2 regions of the Streptosporangium sp. NPDC004379 genome follow, and region 1 is predicted to be linked to the other one. Evidence: riboswitches for the same ligand, from Rfam matches in the RefSeq annotation. Region 1 holds a riboswitch; the other holds the start of a gene.
What was found. A riboswitch is a leader RNA that binds a small molecule or an ion and turns the genes downstream of it on or off. The one in region 1 is predicted to bind S-adenosylmethionine.
Positions count from the first base shown of each region.

Region 2: linked by a shared signal. The riboswitch ahead of thrC (threonine synthase) and the one ahead of ACFYSC_RS14695 (aminotransferase class V-fold PLP-dependent enzyme) in region 1 are both predicted to bind S-adenosylmethionine.

Region 1 covers NZ_JBIAMC010000006.1:45,838-49,238, reverse strand. Annotated here, with positions in the region: gene ACFYSC_RS14700 (NADH-quinone oxidoreductase subunit D) at 1-129, opposite strand, end outside; gene ACFYSC_RS14695 (aminotransferase class V-fold PLP-dependent enzyme) at 147-1,427, opposite strand; SAM riboswitch class IV at 1,670-1,785, opposite strand; gene ACFYSC_RS14690 (cytochrome P450) at 1,909-3,108, shown strand; gene ACFYSC_RS14685 (hypothetical protein) at 3,264-3,401, opposite strand, start outside.
Region 2 covers NZ_JBIAMC010000002.1:663,174-666,574, forward strand. Annotated here, with positions in the region: gene ACFYSC_RS07110 (MoaD/ThiS family protein) at 1-150, opposite strand, end outside; gene thrC (threonine synthase) at 174-1,466, opposite strand; SAM riboswitch class I at 1,481-1,620, opposite strand; gene ACFYSC_RS07120 (alpha-lytic protease prodomain-containing protein) at 1,750-3,401, opposite strand, start outside.

The sequences.
Region 1 (3,401 bases):
GGCGAGCTCCTTGCCCTGCGCGCCGGGAGCCACCGGCCCGTCAGCCGGGGCCGGCCGTACGGCCTCCGCCCCGGCCCCGATGCCCACGTGCAGCTCCCGGGACGCCCCTTCGGTGCGACGCTCACTCATAGGGCTATGCTCCCACGTCAGCGTCGCGCGGCAATCTCCCGCAGGGCGGACACCAAGCGGTCCACGTGCTCGTCGACGGTGCCGATGCCGATCGACGCGCGGACGGCCGAGGCGGTCCCGTCGTCGCAGCCGCCGTCGGCGGCGTCCGGCCGCCGCGGGTCGCGGTCGGCGTCCGGGCGGTGGGCGTCCAGGAGGTGCCGGACGAAGGGGTGGGCGCAGAACCTGCCGTCCCGGACGCCGATGCCGTACTCGGAGGACAGTATCTCGGCGACCTCCCGGGCGGTACGGCCGGCCACGGTGAAGGAGACGATGCCGACGCGGGGATGGGCGGGGTCCCACAGGGACAGCTCACGAACCCCCTCGATCCCGGCGATCCCGGCACGCAGCCGGGCGAGGAGACGCTCCTCCTCGCGGACCAGCGCGGTCCAGCCGGTCGCGGTCAGCGCGTCGCAGGCGGCGGCGAGGGCGACGGCGCCGAGGACGTTCGGGGTGCCGGCCTCGTGGCGGGCCTCGGGGTCGTCGTGCCAGTCGGCCTCCCCGCCGTCCGCGACCGCCCGCACCGCACCCCCGCCGCGCAGGTACGGCTCGGCTCCGGACAGCCAGTCCGGGCGGCCGATCAGCGCGCCCGTGCCGAACGGCGCGTAGAGCTTGTGACCGGAGAAGACCACGTAGTCCAGGTCGAGCGCGGTCAGGTTGACCGGGCGGTGCGGGACGAGCTGGGCGGCGTCCACCAGGACGCGGGCGCCGTGCCGGTGGGCGATGTGCGCCAGCGCGGCGATCGGCCACAGCTCCCCGGTGACGTTGGAGGCGGCGGTCACGACCAGCAGCTTGGGGCCCTCGATTTCGGCGAGCGCCCGGTCCGCGGCGCGGACCGCCTCACCCGGGAACGCCGGCGGCGCCAGCCGTACGGCACGCCGCCACGGCAGCAGCGAGGCGTGGTGCTCGGTGTCGAAGACCACGACCGTGGTCCCCTCGGGCAGGCAGCGGGCCAGCAGGTTGGTGGCGTCGGTGGTGTTGCGGGTGAAGACCACCGCGTCGTCCGGGCGGGCCCCGGCGAAGGCGCGGACCGTGTGCCGGGCCCGCTCGTAGCGGGCGGTGGTGAGCTGGGAGGCGTAGCCGGCGCCGCGGTGGACGCTGGAGTAGGCCGGGAGCGCGGCGGCGACGGCGGCGCTCACCGGCTCCAGACAGGGCGCGCTGGCGGCGTAGTCGAAGTTGGCGTAGGGGACCAGCCGGCCGCCGCGGACCGGGACTTCGAGGTCAGCGCCGAGCACCGCCGGGATCCGCCGGGCCTCGGGCACGCGGGTCCCGGGGAGGGTGCTTCCCGGTACGGCGGTTCCCGGGACGGCCGGGGTGCTTCCGGCGGCGGGGGCGGCGGTTTCCGGGGCGGCCGGGGCGTTTCCGGCGGCGGTTCGCGTGGTGCGGTCGGCCACGTCGCCGGAAGCGGTGTCGGCGGGGGCGGTGGAGGCGAAGATCGTCAGGGTGGACACGCCCGTGCTCCTTAGGAGGTCATCGGACCCCAAGCCACGGCGTCGATGCGTGGAGTCCGCGCTTGCCCGGCGCACCTCGCGCCGGACCAGGTCCTCACCCGGGGCACCCCGCCGCGGACGCGAGGGTTGCCGGCCAGCTAGCCGGGGCTTGTCGCTGGCACTCATGACCTACCGGGGACTATAACCGACGACAGCGGCCCCGCCGCAAGCTCCGTGTCTCGGAATGCGGACAGATGTCTCGTGGATCTCCGGGGCCTTGGGGCCCGGCCACCTGGGACATTACGATGTCTACGTGCGCTTTGATCCTTGGAATCCGGAATTCGTCGCCCACCCTTACGACGTCTACGACGAGCTGCGACGCGAGCGGCCGGTCGGCTTCTTCGAGCCGACGGGCCAGTGGCTGATCGCCCGGCACGCCGACGTCAACGCGCTGCTGCGTGACCGCCGGCTGGGCCGGTCCTACCTGCACGTGGCGACCCACGCCGAGTTCGGCAGGCCGGACGACCCGGAGTTCCAGGACCCGTTCTGGCGGGTGATCAGGGCCGGGATGCTCGACGTCGAGCCGCCGGTGCACACCCGGCTGCGCCGGCTGGTCTCCAAGGCGTTCACCCCGCGCATGGTCGAGACGCTGCGCCCCAAGGTCGCCCGGATCGCCGGAGAGCTGGTCGAGGCGTTCGCCGAACGCGGCGGCGGCGACCTCATCTCCGAGGTGGCCGAGCCGCTCCCGGTGACCGTGATCGCCGAGATGCTCGGCGTGCCCGAGGCCGACCGGCACCTGCTGCGGCCCTGGTCGGCCGACATCTGCGGGATGTACGAACTCAACCCCTCGGTCGAGGCCCAGCACACCGCCGTACGCGCGGCCGAGGAGTTCTCCGCCTACCTCGTCGAGCTGGCGCGTGCCCGCCGTACCGACCCCGGCGACGACCTGATCAGCGCGCTCGCCCAGGTGGCCGACGAGGGCGACCGGCTCACCGAGGAGGAGCTGGTCGGCACCTGCGTGCTGCTGCTCAACGCCGGGCACGAGGCCACGGTCAACGTCACCGGCAACGGCTGGTGGTCGCTGTTCCGCAACCCGGCCGAGCTGGAACGGCTGCGCGCCGACCACGGCCTGCTGCCCAGCGCGATCGAGGAACTGATGCGCTGGGACACCCCGCTGCAGATGTTCGAGCGCTGGGTGCTGGAGGACATCACCGTGGGAGGGATCGACATCCCGCGCGGCTCGGAGGTGGCGCTGCTGTTCGGCTCGGCCAACCGCGACCCCGAGGTCTTCGCCGACCCCGAGCGCCTCGACGTGGGCCGGGTGGACAACCCGCACATCTCCTTCGGCGCGGGCATCCACTTCTGCCTCGGCGCGCCCCTCGCCCGGATCGAGCTGATCGAGTCGTTCGGCGCCCTGCTGCGCCGGGCCCCGAAGATGGAACTCACCGCCGAGCCGACCTGGGGCCCCGGCTACGTCATCCGCGGCCTCACGGCCCTCGACGTGAGGATCTGAACCCGTCCGTACGCCCTGCGGAGGTCGAACCGGACTCGCACCTTCACGGAAGGGCGGGACCGGCTTCGGTCCGGAGACTCGGCCCAAGGACATGAACCGACTCGGATCAGGCCGACTGCCTGCGATGACGTCTGGTTTCGCCCGGCGGTCGCCGACTACTCGGTGTCCTTGGGATGTCGAGGTGAGGCGTAGATCACCCATACGGTGCGGGTGTCGTCATCGATGGCATAGCGCACCCGCCCGCCGCTGGTGACTTCGAATTCCCACTGTTCCAGATCCTTGCCGTTGTGGCG
Region 2 (3,401 bases), on a different contig from region 1:
GGAGTCGTCGAGAATCCGGGCGCCGATCCCGGGGAAGTCGGCGTCGAGTTTCCGCAGCACCTCGCGGAGGGTCTCACCCTCGGCGTTCACCTCGGCCGCACCACCGGTGTACGTCCGGAGAATTGTCGGAATCCGTACAGAGACACTCATTATTAAGCACCTTTCCGGTGATTTCAGGCGATGACCGAGCGGAATTCGTCAAGCGAGGGGCGGATGACCGCGGTGGGACGGGCCTCGCCCGCCACCGCGTCGAGGGTCTTCAGGCCGTCACCGGTGTTGAGCACCACGGTCTCGGCGTCGGGGTCGAGCCGCCCCTCGGCGGCCAGCTTGCGCAGCACGCCGACCGTGACGCCGCCCGCGGTCTCGGCGAAGATGCCCTCGGTCCTGGCCAGCAGCCTGATCGCGGCGACGATCTCGGCGTCCGTGACGTCCTCCACCGCGCCGCCGGTGCGCCGGGCGATGTCCAGCACGTAGGGGCCGTCGGCCGGGTTGCCGATGGCCAGCGACTTGGCGATCGTGTCCGGCCGTACCGGGCGGATCACATCGTGACCCGCCTTGTAGGCGGCCGAGACCGGCGAGCAGCCCTCGGCCTGCGCGGCGAAGATCCGGTAGGGCTTCTCCTCGACGAGCCCGAGCGCGATCAGCTCCTTGAACCCCTTGTCGATCTTCGTGAGCTGGGAGCCGGACGCCACCGGGACGACGATCTGGTCGGGGAGTCGCCAGCCGAGCTGCTCGGCGATCTCGTACGCCAGGGTCTTGGAGCCCTCGGCGTAGTACGGGCGCAGGTTGACGTTGACGAAGCCCCACCGCTCACCCAGCTCGTCGCCGATGAGCTCCGAGCAGAACCGGTTGACGTCGTCGTAGGTGCCCTCGATGCCGACGAGCTTCCCGCCGTACACCGAGGCCATGACGATCTTGGCCTGCTCCAGGTCGGCGGGGATGAACACGCAGGCGTCCAACCCGGCGCGGGCGGCGGCCGAGGTCACCGCGCCGGCGAGGTTGCCGGTGGAGGAGCACGACAGGGTGTGGAAGCCGAAGTTGCGGGCCGCCTCGACGGCGATGGCCACCACGCGGTCCTTGAACGAGTGCGTCGGGTTGCCCGAGTCGTCCTTCACGTGCAGCGAGCGCAGGCCCAGCTCGCGGGCGAGGTTGCCCGCGTCGACCAGCCTGGTCCAGCCGGGCTCCGTGTTGGGCCGGGCGGCGACGTTCTCCGGGACGGGCAGCAGCGCGCGGTAGCGCCAGATGTTCGCCGGACCGGCGGCGATCTGCTCGCGCGTGACGCGCCCGAAGTCGTAGGCGATCTCCAGGGGGCCGAAACACTCGATACAGGCGAAGCTCGGGCCGAGGTCGTAGCGGGTGCCGCACTCCCGGCAGGAGAGGGCCACGGCGGGGCCGAAGCGGCCGTCGGGCGCGGTGCCGGCGGAGACGGGGGCGGAGGTGGGGATCCGTGTTTCTGCGAGCGCCATGAAGCGAGGCCTTTCCCTCATCTTCGTCCGCGACCACCCTGGCCACGGACCGGAATTGGCACCTGTCCCGGCCGACCCCGCCATGTCGCGAGTTTGAACCGGGAGGGTTGCCGGGGCTTCGCAGGGCCGGTCCCTCCACCCCTCTGGATGAGCAATATGAAGTTGTGGACCCGATGAACGGGTCTCTCGCACTTTACCCCGGCCGCCGGGCGTTCTGACCAGATGTCTCACTGTGCGAGACGACGCGTGTCATTCCCCGGACGACGGACGGTGAAAAGGCCCGTCACGGGTGACGGTACCCCAGGAGGAAGGGCCCGCCGCCCGCCACGGCGACCACCCGGTAGCGGTAGTAGCCGGGCGTGCCCTCATAGGTGATCGTCTCGAAGGGGTACGGGCTGACCGAGGAGGCGACGGTCCGCCAGCCGGAGCCGGCCGCCCACTTCTCCAGGTACAGGTCGACGTCGGTGCCGTCGTTGGAGTTCACGCAGCCGTAGTGGGTCCCGGCGGTCCTCGACCGGTAGTAGCCGCTCCTCGCCCGGTTCCGGGGGTTCACGGGCCGGTAGGCGGCCTGCCCCGCCGGAAGGACGCTCTGGGCGGAGTCGGGGTAGCCGGTGCAGGTGCCCGTGGTCGGCCGCAGGGTGCCGTCGACGGTCAGCAGGGTCAGGCCGTACGTCGAGAGGATCTTTGCGACCGGCTGGAAGTAGCTGAACCCGGAGCCCGGGAAACAGGAGCCGGAGCCGCCGGAGAGCACCCCCTGGGCCTGGTCCACCGAGACGAACGGGCCGCCGGAGTCGCCCCGGTCGGCGCAGACGCTGGTGCGGGTCAGCCCGAAGACGTTCCCCTGCGGATAGGAGACGCTGACGTCGCGCTGCAGGATGAGACCGCAGTACCAGTCGGAGGTGGAGCCGGACCGGCACACCGACGCCCCCTCGATGGCCGGCCGGTCCCCGGCGATGGGCAGGACGCCGCCGTCGGCGTTGCCCACCGTAGGCTTGGGCGTCCAGTCGTCGTTGACCTGGATCCAGGAGAAGTCGCTCGACGGGAACACCGACCCCCGGAAGACGCCCTGGGGCACCCGGTTGTAGCCGTTGGTCTTCTCTCCCACCTTGCCGCAGTGGCCGGCGCTGACGAAGCCGCCCGCGCCGCCGTGGAGCACGGAGAAGCCGACCGTGCAGCGCAGAGAGACCCCGACGTAGAAGGGGCTGCCCCCCACCAGGTCGTAGAGCGGCCGGGGACGCTCGGTGGACGGCACCACCACGATCGTCCTGCCGTCCACGCCGATGTCCCTGATGACGGCCTCGGTCTGCACCGGCTCCTCGGACAGCACGACGACCTTGTTGTTCCGCACGTCGACGTAGCGCACGCTCCCCCCGCCCGTCGGGCGGGCGGGCAGCGCGGCGTCGAGCTTGTCCTTGACCGCGCCGAGTTCGACCAGCGAGTGCTCGACGACCTCGGCATGAGCGCCCTGGGCGACGATTTTGGGGATGTCGTCGGGGTCGGTGGTGGCCACCACGAGGTTCTGCGCGACGGTTCCCTGGAACCACGAGCCGCCGAAGCGGTCGCCGAGCGCCACCCGCAGTCTCGCCTCGACCGGAGCCAGGCGGATCTCGTTGAGCAGCCGGGCCTGGGCCTGCTCGGCGCTGAGGCCGAGGTCGCGCTGGAGGGCCTGGAGCATGCCCGGCGGCGGCGCGTTGTACGGCAGGCCCGCCCGCCCGGCCTGCCGCGCCCGCCCTCCGCGCTCCGTGGAGTCGTGCCGAGACCGGACCGCGGCGGGGCGCACGCGGGCTCCGCGGCCGGGCCGCGCCGCGGGGAGACCCGCGAGGGCTCCGCGCTCGGGCCGCGCCGCCGGGAACCGTACGACCGGGGCGTCCCGGACGGCGGCCAGGGGCTCGGGCTCCGCCCGGACCGCCGAGGGCGTGACGGCGGCGAGCACGG